DNA from 3 places in the Exiguobacterium sp. EA-TM-5 genome. Region 1 is predicted to be linked to each of the others. Evidence: riboswitches for the same ligand, from Rfam matches in the RefSeq annotation. Region 1 holds a riboswitch; each other region holds the start of a gene.

The links. Region 1 has a riboswitch for thiamine pyrophosphate ahead of ACV3PA_RS17055 (3-oxoacyl-ACP reductase). Riboswitches for the same ligand answer to the same signal wherever they lie in the genome.
Region 2: it holds a riboswitch for thiamine pyrophosphate, as region 1 does, so the genes downstream of both, ACV3PA_RS12595 (thiamine phosphate synthase) here and ACV3PA_RS17055 (3-oxoacyl-ACP reductase) in region 1, are expected to answer to the same signal.
Region 3: it holds a riboswitch for thiamine pyrophosphate, as region 1 does, so the genes downstream of both, ACV3PA_RS10410 (ECF transporter S component) here and ACV3PA_RS17055 (3-oxoacyl-ACP reductase) in region 1, are expected to answer to the same signal.

Annotation. Positions count from the first base shown of each region.
Region 1 covers NZ_JBSRPW010000003.1:153,517-156,795, reverse strand. Annotated here, with positions in the region: gene ACV3PA_RS17060 (LLM class flavin-dependent oxidoreductase) at 1-1,067, opposite strand, end outside; gene ACV3PA_RS17055 (3-oxoacyl-ACP reductase) at 1,122-1,874, opposite strand; TPP riboswitch at 2,010-2,110, opposite strand; gene ACV3PA_RS17050 (hypothetical protein) at 2,229-3,279, opposite strand, start outside.
Region 2 covers NZ_CM132670.1:2,376,703-2,379,981, forward strand. Annotated here, with positions in the region: gene thiS (sulfur carrier protein ThiS) at 1-170, opposite strand, end outside; gene ACV3PA_RS12590 (FAD-dependent oxidoreductase) at 167-1,111, opposite strand; gene ACV3PA_RS12595 (thiamine phosphate synthase) at 1,108-1,701, opposite strand; TPP riboswitch at 1,783-1,885, opposite strand; gene nagZ (beta-N-acetylhexosaminidase) at 1,942-3,162, opposite strand; gene ACV3PA_RS12605 (OsmC family protein) at 3,159-3,279, opposite strand, start outside.
Region 3 covers NZ_CM132670.1:2,004,779-2,008,057, reverse strand. Annotated here, with positions in the region: gene ACV3PA_RS10420 (GNAT family N-acetyltransferase) at 1-321, shown strand, start outside; gene ACV3PA_RS10415 (50S ribosomal protein L25/general stress protein Ctc) at 612-1,289, shown strand; TPP riboswitch at 1,386-1,484, shown strand; gene ACV3PA_RS10410 (ECF transporter S component) at 1,585-2,157, shown strand; gene ACV3PA_RS10405 (ABC transporter ATP-binding protein) at 2,154-3,279, shown strand, end outside.

The sequences.
Region 1 (3,279 bases):
TAGCCTAACAGTTCTTTGAGCGTCGGATCCGTATCTTCGATAATCTCTAGAATCGTTTGATAGCGTCCAATGGGACCTGAAAAATCTTCAATTGATGGTAAGATCGGAATCTTTGCTTCGAGATCCCATGTGGAGCAGTCCTGTTGCAAAAAGAAACTCAATTGTTTTAATGCATTGACAACCGGTAATTTTTCATCTAGTTCGGCTTTTTTGGCTAGTGCCTCTTCTCTTGTTTTACCAACATACGTTACTAAGCCTGGGTATATCTTAATCTTCCGATTGGGTGATTCAGTCTGTGTAATTTGCTTATGGAGTTTTTCACGAAAAGCATGGGCTTGTTTAAAATTCCATGACACAGAATAGACAGCATCCGCATGTTTTGCTGCAAGGGCAATCCCTTGTTCAGAAGCCCCCGCTTGCATCGCTACTGGCTTTCCTTGGGGACTACGTGGCGTAGACAAGGGACCTTTTACGCTGAAATACGCTCCAGCATGATCGGTAGCTTGAATCCGTTCAGGATCAATCAATTGGTTATTTGATCGATTTGAGAGAAAAGCTGCTTGGTCCCACGATAAAAATAGCTTTTCCATCAAACTCGCAAATTCTTCCGCCTTGTTGTATCGTTCTTCCCTTGGAGGTAGTGTCTCCATCCCGTGGTTTAACGCTTCCCAATCTGTCATCGAAGTCACTAAGTTCCAGCCTACTCGTCCTTTCGTCACATGATCGAGACTTAGGAGTTGCCTGGCTGTTGTATATGGATTGGAGAACGTGCTCGATATCGTAGAGACTAATCCTATATGATTCGTCACTTGAGAAATAGCCGTCAGATTAATTAAAGGATCCAACCAAAAGGCAGGTAAATCCGTCGCATTGGTAGCCGGAAAGGATTGATTGTCAGCAAAAAATACCGCATCCAAACATCCGCCTTCCGCTATTTGAGCCAAACGCTGATAATAGCGACTCTCTCCGATTTCTTCAATTGCAGAATCAGGCATCAACCATGCGGCTTGGTGATGACCACATCCATATAACAAAACGCCAATATTTAACTGATTCCTGTTCGTCATCTTCCTTTCATGACTCCCTTCTTTCATCGCTGTGAATCTCTTTAGACGTCTGCCTTAGTTCATCGTTAGACCACCATCGACCGTTACGTTTTGACCCGTAATCCCGGATGCTGCTTCTGATGCCAAGAAGGCGACCATTTGCGCTACTTCTTCTGGACTTGTCACTCTTTTCAATGGGGTCGATTGGGCAATTAAGTCAAATACTTCAGGGGTTGTCACAGCACTCGCATCTGTTACTTTCAACAATCCACCGGAGACGACATTCACGTTTATGCCATATTGACCTAGTTCCGCGGCCAAATTGCGAGTAAATCCTATTAAGCCTGCTTTTGCTGTTGTGTATTCATGATAAGGAACAACTGGGTTTTGATAAAGGTTTGTTCCAATGCTGATGATACTACCGCTATGTCGTTCCATAAATTGCGGCAGGACACTTTGGATGGTGTAAAAAGCCGCTTTTAGCGTTCCATCCAGTTGCTTTTGATAATCTTCCCACTCTAAATCGATGAACGATTTTTGAGCAACCGGATCAAATTTAAAATCTACTAATGCATTATTGACGACAACATCGATTTGACCATAATGTGCTGTTGCGGATTGCATCATGCTCTCAACATCTTCCCGCTTCGTGACATCTGCATACAAGACAAGTGCATTCTCTGCTCCCAGTTCGATCACAAGGTTTTCTGCCGCCTCTTTGCTTTTATAGTAATTAATCACCACTTTAAATCCATTGTTCACTAACACCCTTGCAATCGTCGCCCCAAGTCCTCGGCTACTGCCCGTCACTAAAACTGTTCTGCTCATTCTTGTCCACTCCCTCATCCATTTCTGCAACTTAAATAGCGAAGTAGTAAATAAAAAAACGCAACTCTCCAAAAGGAAAGTTGCGCACGTCTAAATAATCACATAGCAAAGAGCGACATCATCGTCTCCGCTTGTTCATCAGAGTTTACACTTCCCTACGCTAGTACGACCTAGTTCAGGTTCAAAGGGTTTGAGTAGCTACTCATCTCAGTTTAACAACACCCCTAGTGATTCTATTTAAGTTACTTTCACTGTAGTGGTCTTGAAAACCCCTGTCAATGACTCTAACAGATAAATTCATTTCGAGTACTCTAAGAATCAAGTGAACGAGATGAACCTATGCGTCTATCAAGATTACTCCGATACAGTGACATCCTGTACCAAACGATTCTTTTTAGCATTTTTATCTTTGATGATTCCTTGATACGAAATCGATTCACTTTTCGTATCGACTACCGTGACTTGGAAATCCGAATCATTGATATTAGCGATATGGTATAGCTTTCCCTGCGCAATCATTGTATAGGAGCCATTGAAGCGGTAAGCATGCTGCCCTTCCACTTGATGTTGCTTGACTTGATTCGTCTTAAAGTCATAGGTACTCCATTTGATGCTTTTACTTTTTTCTGAATCAAACGTACCGTAAGCGATCAGTGATTGGCTATTTTCATCAGCATTAAAGTTCCCTTCCGCTGCATACGCATCAAGTGCTTTGATTCGTTTGATACCTTTGCCGTTATCTAGATAATAAGCGCTATCTTTTTCTACCCCTTCCGCATCATATGCGATTTCACGATAGACAATTCCATAGTCGTTCACTGCCACATAATGACGCTCTTGATTAGTCTTGAGTTGCTTGGATTGAAGCGTCTCCACTTTTCCTTTTGCAAGGTTGAGTAATAACACCGTCGATTTTTCCTTTGCTCCATGATCATCCCGTTGGACGTATACGTTCATGCCGTCTTGATGGAAGACACGGATGTCAGCCATTTCACGATCCGGTACCGTTAAACGATGAGAAAGCGTCTTTTTAAATTGTTTCTGTGTACTTTTGTCATAAGAATGATAGTTCAACTGAGATGCCTTTACTTCAATTCCGTATGTCCGCGAGCCCATTTCACTAGTAAATACGTCTTCCTTAGAAAGAAAGCGATAGAAATCAGCAGGGAAGTCTGCAGCGTAGCTATTGAACAACCCTGTGATATAGTTCTGCGACTCACTATGGATTTGACCGTCCAATTGGATATTGTATTGAGTAGGCTTGATGTCTCCATTTTCAATCTCGATGTTTACTTTTTTAAGAGCTTCTGCATTTTCTTTTCGTATACTCTCGACTTCATAATCCGATCCTTTAATGCTTACGGCGTAACCAAAATAACTGAGTAAGGTGACGCCAGCAATGCCT
Region 2 (3,279 bases), on a different replicon from region 1:
AATGTGTCATGATCCCGAACGACCGTCTGACCGTAAGCCCCGCGATCGATGATCACTCGGTTCTGTTCGACGATGACGAGCTTTTCCCCCAAGCCGAGTTGCACGAGCATATCCTCGATTGTTTCAATCTGTTCGATCTTATGGTCGTTTCCGTTAATCGTAATGTTCATCGGACTTCCTCCTTCTGGATCAACCGTAATGTATTTGCCAAGACCTCCGCTGTCGCCGGTGCGAGTAAAATCCCATGCCGGTGATGACCGGTCGCTAGGAAGATGCGACGCGATGACGAAGCGACTCCGATGTACGGTAAGCCGGATATCGTTTGTGGTCGTACGCCGGACCAGACTTCTTCGATGACTGCATCACGAATCGGTGGATAAAGCCGCACTGCTGCATGAAGCAGTGACGTAACCCCCGCGACACTGACGCCGACCGTCTCATCGTGCGGTAATTCGGTCGCACCGATCAAAATCCGTCCGTCCGCTTTCGGTACAAGATAGACAGAATCATTGAACAGAATCGAGCTTAACGGTCGTCCCGCGAGACGGACCGCCAAACACTCGCCTTTGACGCCATATGTCGCAATCGAAATGTCGGCTGTCGCAAGTATTGCTTGTGATCCGCGCCCAGCAGCCACCGTTACCGTACGTCCCGTCCATATTCCAGTATTCGACTCGATCTTCACGACATCATCACTCTCCTCGAGACGCGTGACATCCACCTGTTCTTCAATCGATACGCCACGTGCGTGTAAGGCACACATCAATGCATTGGTCATTCGTCGCGGGTCGATTTGACCGACCGATGGAAATAAGTATTCTTGTCCGTCTCGTTTTAACAAAAACGGTTGTTCCAGGTAGCCGCAATCGATGCCAGTCTCCCGTTCAAGTCGACGTGCGAGTAACGGATACAGACGGCGACTTCGAGCGGCTAGCGCATGCAGTTCATCACGTAGCTCAATATCCGTCGCAAGCATTCCGGCAGCTGCGCGACTCGTCCCTTGACCGCATGTTTCGCGCTCAAGGACAAGAACGGATTCGTTCTGACAGGCGAGACTGTAAGCAAGCGTCAAACCAATGACTCCACCACCAATGATGATGTGATCCGTCATACCCTAACCTCCTGATAACGCTGAATGGCAGCAAGTGGGTCCGTTTGACCGAGGATGCCGGATAAGACGGCGATTCCGGTTGCACCGGTCGCTGCGATCTCAGGAATACGATCTAGTGTGATGCCGCCGATTGCGATGACTGGTTTTGTCGTGAAGGTAACGACTTGTTTGAGAGCATCAACACCACGTGGCGGAAGATCCTGCTTCGACGCCGTCGGATAAATATGACCGTAGAGCAATTGATCAGCTCCTTCTGCCTCAGCCGCGAGCGCCTCTGCCAGTGAATGGACGGATTTACCGATTGTCAGATCTGGAAAGTGTCTTCGGACATCACCGACGCGTAAGGATCGTCGGGTCAACTGCACACCGATGCCAGCGACATGCGCAACGTCGACGCGGTCATGGACCGTTAATTGATCAGGCAAATATCCTTGCCGAAGGAGTGTTTCAATTAGATCAAGTAATTCTGCCGCTGATAAGTTCGGTTCCCGCAGATGCAATTGATTGGTATAGGGTTGAAGGAATTGAAAGATTTCGGCCCCATCTCGCAAATCGATCGAACCTGTTGAAATCAGATGTAAACGCATCATATCTTCCTTTCTAGACGAAAAAGGACCACTCCCGATGTTGAAAGGAGTGGTCCGAAAATGCGCTGCAGCGCTAAGGATATCTAAGGTTTCGAGCCACTTCCCTCCGCTAGTACGAACTAGATCAGGTTCAAAGGGTCCGGATACTTCCGTCTCAGTCTGCTGGGAGACTCCCCTAGTGTCTTTTCGTGTTTAATTGGCTTGCCCCATTAGTCTAGCATGAGTCGCTTTCCTTCGCTAGTCCTAGTTGAGCGCTTCCACTTGCTGAACGAGCTCCGATTTCGTCGGTCGCTGTTGCTTCTGGCTGTTGGCATACGTCTGCTTCAGCTTCAGGATTCGCATCACTTTCGCATCGAGCATCTCGGTCGTCAGCGTTTCATCTTTGACGGCTTGCATCACTTCAGCATGAACTTTCGCATAAGCACCTGCCTCTGAAAACATTGCCATGTCAGCTCCATTGACGAGTGATTGCCGCGCCGCTTCCGCAAGACCGTATTGTTGCGTGATCGCTCCCATGACGAGATCATCTGTGATGATGACGCCGTTGAATCCGAGTTTCTGACGCAAGAGATCAGTCAGGATCGGCTTCGAGAGCGAGGATGGATTTTGATCGTCATACGCGGGATACAGAATATGGGCGACCATTATCATCTCGGCCCCCTCTTGAATCGCTTCTTGGAACGGTAACAGTTCCGTTCGCTTCAGTTCTTCCTTTGATGCCGTCACTTTCGGCAGTCCAACATGGGAATCGACACTCGTATTACCGTGACCAGGAAAATGTTTGACGACCGGAATCGTGCCAGTCTCTTGCATCCCGTGCATCAGTGCTGTACCGAACGTCGCGACGGTCTTCGGCTCTGCACTTAAGGCACGATCACCGATGATCGGATTGTTCGGATTACTGTTAACGTCAAGGACTGGTGCAAAGTCCATGTTGAATCCATAGTACCGCGATACATGACCGAGCGTGCGTCCGACGTCTTCCATTTTCGCCATATTTGCGCCTTGCGCCATACGTTGACTCGTCGGCAGACGTAATCGTTGATCAGGTACCCGACTGACCCGTCCGCCTTCCTCGTCAATCCCGACGAACGCATATGGCTTTTGGTTCGTCTCTTGAATCGCACGCGTGAACGTTAACAATTGTTCTTCTGACGTGATGTTTCCGCCGAGCAGTAAGACGCCACCAATCGCATGCGTCCGCAACAACTGCCGGTCTGCCGCTGAAAGTTCCGTACCAGCGACTCCGATATAGAGGAGCTGATCGATTTTTTCAGACGTCGACATCGCTGCCAGTTGTTGTTTTAGTTGTGCGTGTTGTCGTTCTTCCTTCGTCGGCTCAGGCTTTGGCTTCTTCGCTTCAGTCGGTTGCTTCGCTTCTGGTTGTGATGGTTTCGTTGATTCCGTCGTCTCCTGCGCACACCCTGCAAGCAACAGGCAGCCGATCAGTACAGTCTTCTTCACAAAGGATCCTCGCTCCGGACACCATTGATGGAATAATAGACGGAAATCTCAGCGTTCAGGGATTGTGAGACCGAACAATATTTATCTTTTGATAACGAAATGGCACGACGGACCTTA
Region 3 (3,279 bases), on a different replicon from region 1:
CAAGCCGCAATCAAGATGACCTATCTTGAACAAGCCGTCCGCGCAACTGGCTTCCAACTGCTCGCGCAACAAGAAGCACAAGCACCAGGCATCCTAACGATCGTCCATCCGTCAGCAACTGATGTAGGCGATACTCTCCGGATTCAGGGTTATCATGTCCAATACGAAAGCGACTATCTTGTTCGCAATCAGTGGCTCCAAATTTCGACGATGGGACAGACGACGATGCGGCAAATTGAACGTCTCGTTCGTGTTTTAGTCCGTGAAAATCAACGAATCACCATAAAAAACGAAAAAAACGAAAGACCTCTCAACCCTTGATTTCAAGGGGTTTTGAGGTCTTTCGACTTTAAAAAAATAAAAAAAGATGTTTAAGGTTTTAAAACTTAGGGGTATAAACTCACTAGCACCGCATCAAACCGGTGACTTACTCACACATGTTTCTCAATATCAGCGTAATGACCTGGGAGAGAAATGCAAAGTCACGAAAGCGTCAGATTCAAGAGAGTCTGAAACCGATTGTCTTAGCATACTTAAATTGTTCAGGACTTGTCCTGCTCCAGCATTCATTACCTTTTGAGGGCTATACCAAATTCAAGGGGGAAATGAACATGTCAGTTAAATTAACAGCCGAAAAACGCGAGGTACGTCCACGCTCACTCCGTAAACAATTACGTCATGAAGGAAAAGCTCTTGGTGTCGTGTATGGTTACAAAGTGGAAAGTACACCAATCGCATTTGAAGAAAAAGAATTGCTTAAAATCGTCCGAGAAAACGGTGAGAACGTCTTGATTTCACTTAAACTCGACGGTAAAAACATCAACGTCTTGATTAACCGTCGTGACATGGATGTCTTCACACCAACCGTCGATCACGTTGAATTCATCGCTGTGAAAATGGATGAAGAAACAGAAGTGGAAGCAGACGTTGTACTCGTTGGAGAAGCAGCCGGTGCAAAAGTTGGCGGATTCCTCTCACAAACACTCTTTAAAGTAACAGTTGCAGCTACACCAGATAAATTACCAGAGAACGTCGAAGTTGACGTCACGAACCTCGAAATCGGAGATTCGATCTCTGTAGCCGATCTTCCAGAGCAAAAAGATTTCCGTATCGTCACTGAAGGCGACATTCAAGTCGCAGCAGTCGTTGAGTCGACACTTGAGCAAGAGCTTGAAGAAATCGAAGAAGCAGAAGCTGAGGCACAAGCTGAAGCTGGCGCAGACAACGAAGCGGAAGCACCAGAAGAGTCTTCAGAAGAAACAAAAGAAGACAACGAAGACAACAAATAAGTTCTTCAACGATACGCCTCTCGTGGCGTATCGTTTTTTTGTGTCTTGACAATAGACAGAAGATTGCCTAAAGTGAACAGCGTATCAACTATTCACTATATCCACTAGGGGAGCCCATTGGCTGAGACGATTCACTTCGGACCCTTCGAACCTGATCTAGTTCATACTAGCGTAGGAAAGTGGAGCGATCACATCCAATGACTCCTGCTGCGCGCAGTTTTTCTGAGGACCGCTCTCTTTTTTACGGAGGGCGGTCTTTTTTGTTGTCTCCCCCATTCTAAGGAGGACGTATCTAATGCAACACTGGAAAATGAAAGAAATCATGGTCATGATGATGCTCGCCGTCGCTTGCGGTGTCATCTATCTCGGTTGGTCGACACTGTGGTTACCGATGTCTGCGATCTTCGGTCCCGTCGGTGCTAACTGGATGTTCGGAATTTGGATCATCGCAAGTCCACTTGTCGCAGCGATCATCCAAAAGCCAGGAGCCGCTTTAATTGCGGAAGTCGTCGCGGCAGCCGTTGAGCTGTTCACGGGGAGTCACTTCGGTTTATCGGCACTGTTAATTGGTGTCTGCCAAGGTCTTGGTGCGGAACTCGTCTTTGCGATGACGCGTTACCGTCGTTATGACGCATGGACACTGATGTTGTCTGGTGTCGGAGCAGCCGTCGGAAGTATCGTCTACAGTCTGATTGCAAACGGATTCAGTTATTATACGACGACGACGTTACTCGCGACGATTGGCTTACAATTGATCAGCGGTGCGTTACTTGGGGGCTTACTCGCATGGATTCTCGTCCGTCGCCTCGTTGCGACTGGTGTGTTAAGTGGTTTTGCAGCCGGACGTGCGAAACGGGAAGTCGCATGATTACTGTCGACGACCTCAGCATCCGCTATCCGGGTCAGATGAAATCGGTGCTCGATCATGTATCGCTGACGATCGAACAAGGAACGACCCTTTTGCTTGGACGCAGTGGGAGTGGCAAGACGACACTGCTTCATGCCCTAGCCGGACTGACACCGGAGACGATTGAAGTCGAACAGACTGGTACCGTTACCCGGTCCGGTTCGGTCGGAGTCTTATTTCAAAATCCAGAAGAACAGTTCTGCATGGAAACGATCGGACGCGAAATCGCTTTTAGTTTAGAAAACCGGTCGATTCCAAGTGCGGAGATGGAGGAACGAATTGAACGCTTACTCGCACTCGTCGGTCTCCCTCTCCCCTTCTCGACACCGATCGCGAGTCTATCCGGGGGGATGAAACAGCGCCTCGCGCTCGCCGCAGTCCTAGCACTCGAACCAACCATTCTACTGCTCGATGAACCAACGGCGCAGATTGATCCAATCGGGCAACACGAACTGATGGCATTGATCTTTCAAATCCAGAAAGAACACGATTTAACGATCGTCTTAATCGAGCACCAACTCGATGTCTGTTTACCGTATGTCGACCAAGTCGTCTTACTTGAAGACGGAGCGATTACCGAGACAGCGCATCCACGGGATCTGTTCCCGCATGCCTACGTGCGGCTTCAAGCGAAAGGCATCGCCGTTCCGTCGCTCTTTCCTTATACAATCGAGACATTACCAGCTGGACCACAAGCGGCACGACTTTTTGCGCCTCCCCCTGTCGTTACAGCAGGAACTCCCTTGTTGCACGTTTCTGAATTGTCGACAAAAGCACCTTATCCGCTGACCCGTGCGACGTTTTCACTTCAAACGGGTGAATGGGTCATGGTACTTGGAGCAAATGGTTCCGGAAAAAGTACGCTACTCGCGACACTCGGTCGGTTGCTACCTCAGCGCGGAACGTATCAATTCCGCAATCGTCCGGCTCACCGGTATTCCAAGCGTCGTTTTTACGAACAAGTCGGCTACATCTTTCAACAACCGGATCTGCAGTTTCTCAAGCTGACAGTCGAAGCGGAAATCGACTGGAGTCACCGGGTAGCGACGAGCGACGAACGGAAGGCGTTACTCGATCGCTTGG